Regions from separate parts of the Streptomyces sp. NPDC006384 genome, predicted to be linked through region 3. Evidence: riboswitches for the same ligand, from Rfam matches in the RefSeq annotation. Region 3 holds a riboswitch; each other region holds the start of a gene.

Region 1 (3,229 bases), on a different contig from region 3:
GCACGGTGGCGTTCCGGCACGCTTCACGATATGGGAAACTGGTCTAGACAAGACTGGTCTAGACAACTTGACCTCGAACACCTGAAGGGCAGCATCACATGGCTGAGCGCCGCGTCAACGTCGGCTGGGCCGAGGGCCTCCACGCCCGCCCCGCCTCCCTCTTCGTCCGGGCCGCCACGGCCACAGGCGTCCCGGTGACGATCGCCAAGGCCGACGGCAAGCCCGTCAACGCGGCCTCCATGCTGGCCGTTCTGGGCCTGGGCGCCCAGGGTGGCGAGGAGGTCGTCCTCGCCTCCGACGCCGAGGGCGCGGACGCCGCTCTGGACCGGCTGGCGAAGCTGGTCGCCGAGGGGCTCGAGGAGCTTCCCGAGACCGTCTGAGGTGACGGCACACCCGATGTGACGGCACACCGACGAAGGCCCGCCCGGACCACCGGGCGGGCCTTCGTCCGCTCCGCGGCTCCCCGGGAGGCCATCGGGTTTCCGGGGCCCCGGCTCCCGGAACACGGACAGGCCCCGGCGCGCGAGCCGGGGCCTGTCGGGGTTCTGCCGTCGGATGTTCCGCCGTCGGTCGTCAGATGTCCACGCCGTGGGAGCGGAGGTAGGCGACGGGGTCCATGTCCGAGCCGTACTCGGGGCCCGTGCGGGCCTCGAAGTGCAGGTGGGCACCGGTGACGTTGCCGGTGGCACCCGAGAGGCCGATCTGCTGGCCGGCCTCGACCGGCTGCCCCACCGAGACGTCGACGGACAGCAGGTGGCCGTACTGGGTGTAGGTGCCGTCGTGCATCCTGATCACGACCTGGTTGCCGTACGCGCCGCCCCAGCCGGCCTCGACGACGGTGCCGACGCCGACCGCGTGCACCGGGGTGCCGGTGGAGGCGTGGAAGTCGATGCCGGTGTGGCTGCCGGAGGACCACAGGGAGCTGCCGGCCTGGTAGGCCGTGGAGACGTAGGAGGCGGTGATCGGCGAGACGAAGGTGTTGAGCCGCTCGCGCTCCGCCTCACGGGCGGCCCGCTCCTTGGCCTCACGGGCGTCCTTCGCGGCCTCGGCGGCCCGCTCGCGCGCCGCCTCCATCGCCGCCTCGCGGGCGGCGGCGTGCTGGGCGGCCTGCTTCTGCGCGGTGGCCTGCGCGTCGATCTCGTCGGCCACGGTGTCGCCGATGGAGACGACGGGGGTGAGACCGGTCTGCTCGGGATCGGGCTCGGCGGCGAGAGCCGGGGCCGCGAGGGTGCCGACGACGCCGGTGGTGGCGAGGGCCGCGACGCCCGCCGCGCGGGCGGTGGTGCGGTGCATGCGGCTGGGACGGCGGTGCTTCCCTGAGGCGCGCGTGAACGCCATGTGGCGGCTGATCCTTTCCTTCCCTCTCGCCTACCGGGTTAGCTGACGGGTTCGGAGCAGGAAGGTCTCCTACGGACCCCCTCGCCGAAGCGCGGGCGTCCGATTCACCCCAGGGACTGCGTTGGGTCCCCGGCTCCCCTGGCTCGCGCCGTACGGGGACTCGGCGATGACTGTCCGGTGCCGCGGGTGCGGCGCACTGCCTGACGGACAGCCGGGACGACGCTAGACGCGAGTGTGTTCAATCCTCAAACGCAACAGGGTTTTTGTAGCGCACGCCACAGCGCAGACGGGCAACCTCTCCCCCAATTCGGACATGTGACGGCCCGGTGACGCGAGCGTCACCGGGCCGTCACCCGCGCGTGCCGCTACTCGGCGGCCACGACGGTGACTTCACCGATGCCGAGGGCCTCCACGGGCTCCTTGATCTGCGCCGCGTCACCGACCAGGACCGTCACCAGACGGTCCACCGGGAAGGCGCTCACGACCGCCGCCGTGGCCTCCACCGTGCCGGTGGCGGCGAGCCGACGGTACAGCGTGGCCTGGTAGTCGTCGGGCAGATGCTGCTCGACCTGGTCGGCCAGCGTGTCCGCGACGGCCGCCGCCGTCTCGTACTTCAGCGGCGCCACGCCCACCAGGTTCTGCACGGCGACGTCGCGTTCGGCGTCGGTGAGGCCGCCCTCGGCGAGCGTGCGCAGCACTGTCCACAGGTCCTGCAGCGCCGGACCGGTGTTGGGCGTGTCCACGGAGCCGCTGATGGCGAGCATCGCGGCGCCCGTGCCGTCGGGCGCGGACCGCAGGACCTGCCCGAACGCCCGTACGCCGTAGGTGTAGCCCTTCTCCTCGCGCAGGACGCGGTCCAGGCGCGAGGTGAGGGTGCCGCCGAGGCAGTACGTGCCGAGCACCTGCGCGGGCCACACCCTGTCGTGCCGGTCGGGCCCGGTGCGGCCGATCAGCAGCTGCGTCTGGACGGCACCGGGCCGGTCCACGATGACGACCCGTCCGGTGTCGTCGGCGGCCACCGGCGGCACGGGGAGCGGCTCGGCGGCGGAGCCGGTCCACGCGCCGAGGGTCTCGCCGAGCAGCGCGTCGAGGTCGACGCCGGTGAGGTCGCCGACGACCACGGCGGTGGCCGTGGCGGGGCGGACGTGCTTCTCGTAGAAGGCGCGGACGGCGGACGCGTCGATGTTCGCGACCGTCTCCTCGGTGCCCTGGCGCGGGCGCGACATGCGCGAGCCGGCCGGGAACAGCTCCTTGTAGAGCTCCTTGGCGGCGCGCCGGGAGGGGTTGGCCAGCTCGTGCGGGATCTCGTCGAGCCGGTTGCGCACCAGCCGTTCGACCTCGCTGTCCGCGAACGCGGGTGCCCTGAGGGCGTCGGCGACCAGGCCGAGGGCCTTGGCGAGGCGGGAGACCGGCACCTCCAGGCTCAGCCGGACGCCGGGGTGGTCGGCGTGCGCGTCGAGGGTGGCGCCGCAGCGCTCCAGTTCGGCGGCGAACTCCTCGGCGGAGTGCTTGTCGGTGCCCTCGGAGAAGGCGCGCGCCATGATCGTGGCGACGCCGTCGAGACCGGCCGGCTCGGCGTCCAGGGGCGCGTTCAGCGACACCTCGACGGCGACGACCTGCTGGCCGGGGCGGTGGCAGCGCAGCACGGTGAGGCCGTTGCCGAGGCTGCCGCGCTCGGGGGCGGGGAAGGCCCACGGCTTGGGCTCGCCGGCCTGCGGACGGGGGTGGAATTCCATGGTGGCGAGCTCGGTCACTTGGCCGCCTCCTCGTTCTCGTCGGCGTCGTCGGCGGCGTTCTCGTCGGCGGGGGCGGTGGGCTCGTAGACGAGCACCGCGCGGTTGTCGGGGCGCAGGCGGGCCTTGGCCACCTCCCGGACCTCCTCGGCCGTCAC
Region 2 (3,229 bases), on a different contig from region 3:
GTAGGCCGAGGCGGCGGAGCCGCTGCGGCGCACCTTGTAGCGGCGGTGCGGTGCGTTCGACTTCAGGTAGTCCTCGACGACGGCGTCGCGCTCCACGCCCAGGGCGAGCAACGTGATCGCGACCGACAGTCCCGCGCGGTCCTTGCCGGCCGCGCAGTGCATCAGCGCGGGGACGCTGTCCTCGGCGAGCGCGTGCAGCACCCGGGAGTGCTCCGCCGTGCGCTCCTTGATCATCATCCGGTAGGAGGTGATCATCCGGTCCGCGCCCCGGCCGTCGGCCAGGATGCCGCGCAGCTGGTCGAGGTCGCCGTCGCGGACCATCTTCCAGAACTCGGCGCCGTCGGCCGGATCGCTCAGCGGCAGGTTCACATTGCGCACGCCCGGCAGTTCGACGTCCCGGCCCTCGAGCTTCTGGTCGGCGGCGTTGCGGAAGTCGAAGATCGTGTGCAGTCCCAGCGAGGCGAGGAACGCGGCGTCCTCCGCGGTCGCGTGCGCGAGATGACCGCTGCGGAACAGCACCCCCTGCCGTACGCGCCGTCCGTCCACGGTCGGCAGCCCGCCGACGTCACGGAAGTTGCGCACACCGGTCAGCTCGGGTTCGGTCGACGGGACCTGCTGCGTCACGGGGGCTCCTCCCACTCGGCCCCGACGGCGCGGCTCGCCGGCGGGCGCCCAGCCGACGATACGGCATTCCCTGTCCGCGGCAACGAGTCGTCCGTACGGCGTGAGACGGGCATACGGCAGGTGCACGACGGGCCCGGCTGCGCGACGTCCGGCCCGTCTGTCTGAATTGACGCTTTTCTCTCAACTTGCTGCGATATGGGCGGTGCTGGGGATGTTCCCCGTGAGCAGCGTCATAAGAGTGACCGTGCGTTGCCCGTCATGTTCACGTAATTCATGCGCTTTTCAAGGACATTCGGGAAAACGGAGGCTTCCGGAATCGACGGAGTGTGACCGCCCTTTCCCCTGAAGGATCAAGAGAAACTTCCGTCCGCGGAACCCCTCGCTTGTCTGTGCGCGTCCCGGTCCCTTACGTTCACCACCGATCCGGACGGACGCCTAATCCTGCCGCCGACCGGAGCCCGTACTCATCAACCACCCGTACACGGCAGGAGCGGGGGACCCACAGGCAACACCGCCTGTTCCGGTTCCCGGGACAGGCTCGGGGTAAAGCCGCGTCACCGCGCGGCCGGGCATCTCCAGTCCGCACCCGACAGCTCACCTCGCAGGCGCCGGAGAGGAATGCGACATGCCCGCGAAGGGTAAGCACCGCCGTACCAAGGTCCAGCGCATAGCCCGTGCCATCGCCGTCGCCGGAACCGGCGGCGCCGCGCTCGCCCTCCCGCTGATGGGCGCCGCCGGCGCCCAGGCCGCCCCCGCGCAGTCCGCTCCCGGACAGGCGGCCCAGTCCGCCCCGGCCGGTGCGCAGAAGACCGCCGGCAAGGGCGCGGACACCTACACCGTGCGGAGCGGCGACTACCTGTCGAAGATCGCCGACGAGCAGCATGTCGACGGCGGCTGGAAGAAGCTGTACGAGGACAACCGCGAGGCCATCGGCTCCGACCCGTCGCTGATCCACCCGGGGCTCGAGCTGTCGATCGGTCAGAAGGCCGCGACCGGCACCGCCGGCTCCTCCGCCGGGAAGACGGCCCAGAAGCCCGCGGGGACGAAGAAGTCCTCCGCCGCGCCGGCCGCGAAGTCGTCGGACACCGCGAAGACCGCCGCGTCGCAGCCCTCGTCCTCCTCGTCCTCCTCGGAGGCGGGCGCCGGATCCGCCGGCACCAGCAGCGGCTACACCGCCCCCGTGGCCGGCGCCGGCGTCGGCACCCCGTACCACCAGTCCGGCAGCATGTGGTCCAGCGGCTACCACACCGGCACCGACTTCGTCGTCCCGACCGGCACCTCCCTGAAGGCCGTCGGCGCCGGCACGGTCGTCTCCGCCGGCTGGGGCGGCGCGTACGGCAACCAGGTCGTCATCAAGCTCGCCGACGGCCACTACGCCCAGTACGCCCACCTGTCCTCGCTCTCCGTCTCCGCCGGCCAGTCCGTGACCGCCGGTCAGCAGATCGGCCTCTCCGGTGCCACCGGCAACGTGACCGGACCGCACCTGCACTTCGAGATCCGCACCACGCCGGACTACGGCTCCGACGTGGACCCGGTCGCGTACCTGCGCTCGCACGGCGTCTCCCTCTGACGACGCCCCCTCGCACCGCCGAAGGCCGGACCCCGATCCCCGGGTCCGGCCTTCGGCGCGCCGGAACGGGCGCGCCCTGCCGCCCGGAACGCTTATTCCTGAATTGGCGAACACTTTAGGAGTGGCCTTTCTCACCGCCCGTCAACCCCTTCCTACGGTCGCGTAGGTCACATTGAAAGGTGAATGATGGGCCGATGTGGCAGACGATTCGAAGAGTGACAGCAGAGCAGTGATCGGGTCGTACGTGGCGGTGGGGGACAGCTTCACCGAGGGCGTCGGCGACCCCGGCCCCGACGGGGCGTTCGTCGGCTGGGCCGACCGGTTCGCCGTCCTGCTCGCGGACCGCCGCCCCGAGGGCGACTTCACCTACACCAACCTCGCCGTGCGCGGCAGGCTGCTCGACCAGATCGTGGAGGAGCAGGTACCCAGAGCGGTCGAACTCGCCCCGGACCTCGTCTCCTTCTGTGCCGGCGGCAACGACATCATCCGGCCCGGCACCGACCCCGACGAGGTCGCCGAACGGTTCGAGCGAGCCGTGGCCGCGCTCGCCTCCACCGCGGGCACCGTCCTGGTGACGACCGGCTTCGACACCCGCAGGGTGCCCCTCCTCAAGCACCTGCGCGGCAAGATCGCCACCTACAACGGGCACGTCCGCGCCGTCGCCGACCGCTACGGCTGCCCCGTGCTCGACCTGTGGTCGCTGCGCAGCGTCCAGGACCCGAGGGCCTGGGACGCCGACCGGCTGCACCTGTCGCCCGAGGGCCACACCCGCGTGGCCCTGCGCGCCGGCCAGGCCCTCGGCCTGCGCATCCCGGCCGACCCGGAGCAGCCCTGGCCGCCGCTGCCGCCCCGCGGCACCCTCGAGGTCCGGCGGGACGACGTCCACTGGGCACGGGAGTACCTGGTGCCGTGGATCGGGCGCCGGCTGCGCGGAGTCTCCTCGGGGGACCACGTCACCGCCAAGGGGACGCTGTCGCCGGACGACATCAAGATGCGGATCGCCGCCGTGGCGTGAGAAGCGCGGGGCCACGGGAC
Region 3 (3,229 bases):
ACCGCGCCCTGGCAGTCCGAGACGCCGAGCCCGATGGCCCGGCCCTGGCCCAGCGGTCCGCGCTCGTGCGGCAGGAAACCGGCCGCCTCGCCGCCGTCGTACAGCACCGCCACCCGCGCCCCCGGCCGCACCCGGCCCACGGCGTCGGTGAACTCCGGTTCCATGAAGGGATTGCGCGGCGCCGTCGAGCCGGCACGCAGCTCCCGCCAGCGTTCCCGTTCCCCCGCGCTCAGCTCCTGAGGGTTCAGCACACGTACACGTCCGCCGTTCAACCCGACCCCCCGATCAAGTCCCCCTGGACTAAAGGAAGGTACCCCCGGGGCCGCCCCGGGGGTAGAAGGCAGAGCAAGTTGTTGCCAACTGGTGCACAGGCCTTCAACCGCCTTTAGACGGTGTTGCGTCAGCTTTCGGACACCTGCGAACGACCTCGTGCGCAACCGGTCGCGGGGTGAGTCGGACAGGTCCGGTGTCCGTATTCTCTGATCATGGACCGCACCGCATATGCCCTCGTCGCCACCGACCTCGACGGAACGCTGCTGCGCGGCGACGACACCGTCTCCGACCGGTCGCTGGCCGCGCTGGCGCGGGTGGCCCGGGCGGGGGCGCGGCACCTGGTGGTGACGGGACGCCCCGCGCCGAGGGTGCGGTCCCTGCTCGACGGCCTCGGCTGCGAGGGGCTCGCGGTGTGCGGACAGGGCGCGCAGGTGTACGACGCCGGCGCGCACAGGATGCTGTGGTCGGTCACCCTGGACCGGGAACTGGCGGAGACCGCGCTCGGCAAGATCGAGGCGGAGGTCGGCGAGGTGTACGCCGCGGTCGACCAGGACGGCGTCGACGGGCTCACGCTCATCGAGCCGGGCTACCTGATGCCCCACCCGACCCTGCCCGCGGTCCGTGTGGACCGGCGCGACGAGCTGTGGGGCGAGCCGATCAGCAAGGTGCTGCTGCGCCACCCCGAGCTGTCCGACGACGAGCTGGCGGCGACGGCGCGCGCGGTGGTCGGCTCCCTCGCCACGGTCACGATGTCGGGACCGGGGACGGTGGAGCTCCAGCCGTGCGGCGTCACCAAGGCGACCGGTCTGGCGCTCGCCGCCGAGCGCCTGGGGCTGAGCCGGGGACGGACGATCGCCTTCGGGGACATGCCCAACGACGTCCCCATGTTCCACTGGGCGGCCCACGGGGTCGCCATGGCGGACGCCCACCCCGAACTCAAGGCGGTCGCGGACGAGACCACCCTGACGAACGAGGACGACGGCGTCGCCGTCGTCCTCGAACGGATCTTCGGAACCTCCTGACGCGCCCGGCGCGCGCCGCCGGGGCTCAGTGCGTCAGGGCCCGGCGCGTCACGGCTCAGTACGCGCTGAAGACGTTGTCGATCGAGCCGTAGCGGTCGGCCGCGTAGTTGCAGGCGGCGGTGATGTTGGCGACCGGGTCGTAGGAGTCCCAGGACGTGCCGGGCACGTGGTAGGCCCGGAAGGTCGGGTCGATCACCTGGAGCAGGCCCTTGGACGGGGTGCCGTTGACGGCGTTGACGTCCCAGTTGTTGATGGCGAACGGGTTGCCGGACGACTCCCGCATGATGTTGCGGTGGATGCCGTCGTACGTCCCGGGGATCCCGTGCTGCGCCATGATGTCGAGCGACTCGCGGATCCAGCCGTCGAGGGTCTCCGGGTACGCCGTCGTCGCCGTGGCGGCGGTGGTGGCGGCGGCCGGGGTAGCGGCGGAGGCGGTGGCGGCGCCGACGAGCGGCAGGGCGAGCACGGCCGCGCCGGTGCCGGCGAGGGCGAACTTGCGGACGAGACGAGCGGTACGGCTGTGACGGTTCTGACCGTTGGCAGGCATGTGTGTGTCCCTCTCCTACGCCTGCGAGGTGAGCTGTCGGGTTCGGGCGGGGAGGTGCCCGGCCGGCCCTCACGGGCACGGCTTCACCCCGAGCCGCTCCGGTGGTTTCCGGCGCGGCGACTTACCTGGGTCCCCCGCTCCTGCCTGCGAGTGTGTCGGTGGATGACTGGTGCCGGGGCGGTGGCAGGATTCGGCGTCCGCCCGACAGGCCGGGAACGTATGCGAGAGCACATGTCCGGAACAAGTGCAGGAATCACCCGACGTCCATGTTGACCTTGGTCTGGGGCTTTTGGGGTGCTTGATCCTTTGCGGTCGCCAAGCCTCAACTGGCTTGCGGCGCAAAGGGAGGGCACAGTCGGCGGCGGGGTTGCCCACAGGCGTGGCGGAGTGAGCCAACTCACGGCCGCCAAGAAGACCGGCAAATCGGGCATTAGGTTCAACGGGCGGTCAATCGCCCATCGGTGGCGACGGCTTGCGGGCGGCGTCGGGGGTGATGTCGGGGCGGTGTCGGAACGGCTGGGGGCCGGGCGGTCCGGCCGCCCCGTGGCCGGCCGGCCGTGTCCGGCTTCGCCGTGCCCCGTGTTCCCGCGCGTCGTGCGGGCATCCGTTCGGAGGGGGCCGGGTGGGTGACGTGTGCGGAGCGAGGGCCGCCGGGAGGGGATGTGTGATCCCCGGTGGCGACTTCCCGCCCTGGTGGTATCGCTCCATGTCCGCTCATATCGGCTGATCGAAAACATGGCGCGCATGATCCGATTCCGACCGGCCTGTAACGGTGGGCGCTAGCGGTGATCGAAACGTGACCGGATACGCTGACTCGAGTGGTGGCAGCGACCTATCGACAAACCAGGTAATCGCCAGTAGACACCAGCAGACAGGAGACCCCTCGTGACCGTCGTCGGGCCGTTCGGGCTGAGCGTGCGGGACCAGGCTCTGGAAGCCGATGTCCAGGCCGGATTGGTCGCGGTCGAGGAAGGGTTGCTCGAAGCAACCAAAAGCGAGGTGCCCTTCATCACGGAGGCCGCCCAGCACCTGGTGCGGGCCGGCGGCAAACGGTTCCGGCCACTGCTGGTGATGCTCTCGGCCCAGTTCGGCGACCCCTACGCCCCCGGCATCGTGCCCTCGGCCGTGGTCGTGGAGCTGACCCACCTCGCCACGCTGTACCACGACGACGTGATGGACGAGGCGGCCGTGCGCCGCGGCGTGCCCAGCGCCAACACCCGCTGGGGCAACTCGGTCGCCGTCCTCACCGGTGACTTCCTGTTCGCCCGCGCCTCCCAGATCCTGGCCGACCTCGGGCCCGAGGCGGTCCGGGTGCAGGCCCTCGCGTTCGAACGGCTCGTCACCGGCCAGATCCTGGAGACGGCCGGCCCCCAGGACGGCCGGGACC

What was found. Region 3 has a riboswitch for cyclic di-AMP ahead of ACFYOJ_RS20220 (transglycosylase SLT domain-containing protein). Riboswitches for the same ligand answer to the same signal wherever they lie in the genome.
Positions count from the first base shown of each region.
Region 1: another riboswitch for cyclic di-AMP. It lies ahead of ACFYOJ_RS22295 (M23 family metallopeptidase); the one in region 3 lies ahead of ACFYOJ_RS20220 (transglycosylase SLT domain-containing protein).
Region 2: another riboswitch for cyclic di-AMP. It lies ahead of ACFYOJ_RS21830 (LysM peptidoglycan-binding domain-containing M23 family metallopeptidase); the one in region 3 lies ahead of ACFYOJ_RS20220 (transglycosylase SLT domain-containing protein).

Region 1 is NZ_JBIAHR010000016.1:61,099-64,327, forward strand. It holds gene ACFYOJ_RS22290 (HPr family phosphocarrier protein) at 99-380, shown strand; gene ACFYOJ_RS22295 (M23 family metallopeptidase) at 574-1,338, opposite strand; cyclic di-AMP (ydaO/yuaA leader) riboswitch at 1,351-1,514, opposite strand; gene ACFYOJ_RS22300 (pitrilysin family protein) at 1,704-3,092, opposite strand; gene ACFYOJ_RS22305 (pitrilysin family protein) at 3,089-3,229, opposite strand, start outside.
Region 2 is NZ_JBIAHR010000015.1:159,835-163,063, reverse strand. It holds gene ACFYOJ_RS21835 (tyrosine-protein phosphatase) at 1-624, opposite strand, end outside; cyclic di-AMP (ydaO/yuaA leader) riboswitch at 1,087-1,245, shown strand; gene ACFYOJ_RS21830 (LysM peptidoglycan-binding domain-containing M23 family metallopeptidase) at 1,250-2,194, shown strand; gene ACFYOJ_RS21825 (SGNH/GDSL hydrolase family protein) at 2,424-3,209, shown strand.
Region 3 is NZ_JBIAHR010000014.1:16,289-19,517, forward strand. It holds gene ACFYOJ_RS20210 (GNAT family N-acetyltransferase) at 1-251, opposite strand, end outside; gene ACFYOJ_RS20215 (HAD family hydrolase) at 486-1,295, shown strand; gene ACFYOJ_RS20220 (transglycosylase SLT domain-containing protein) at 1,351-1,842, opposite strand; cyclic di-AMP (ydaO/yuaA leader) riboswitch at 1,846-2,013, opposite strand; gene ACFYOJ_RS20225 (polyprenyl synthetase family protein) at 2,728-3,229, shown strand, end outside.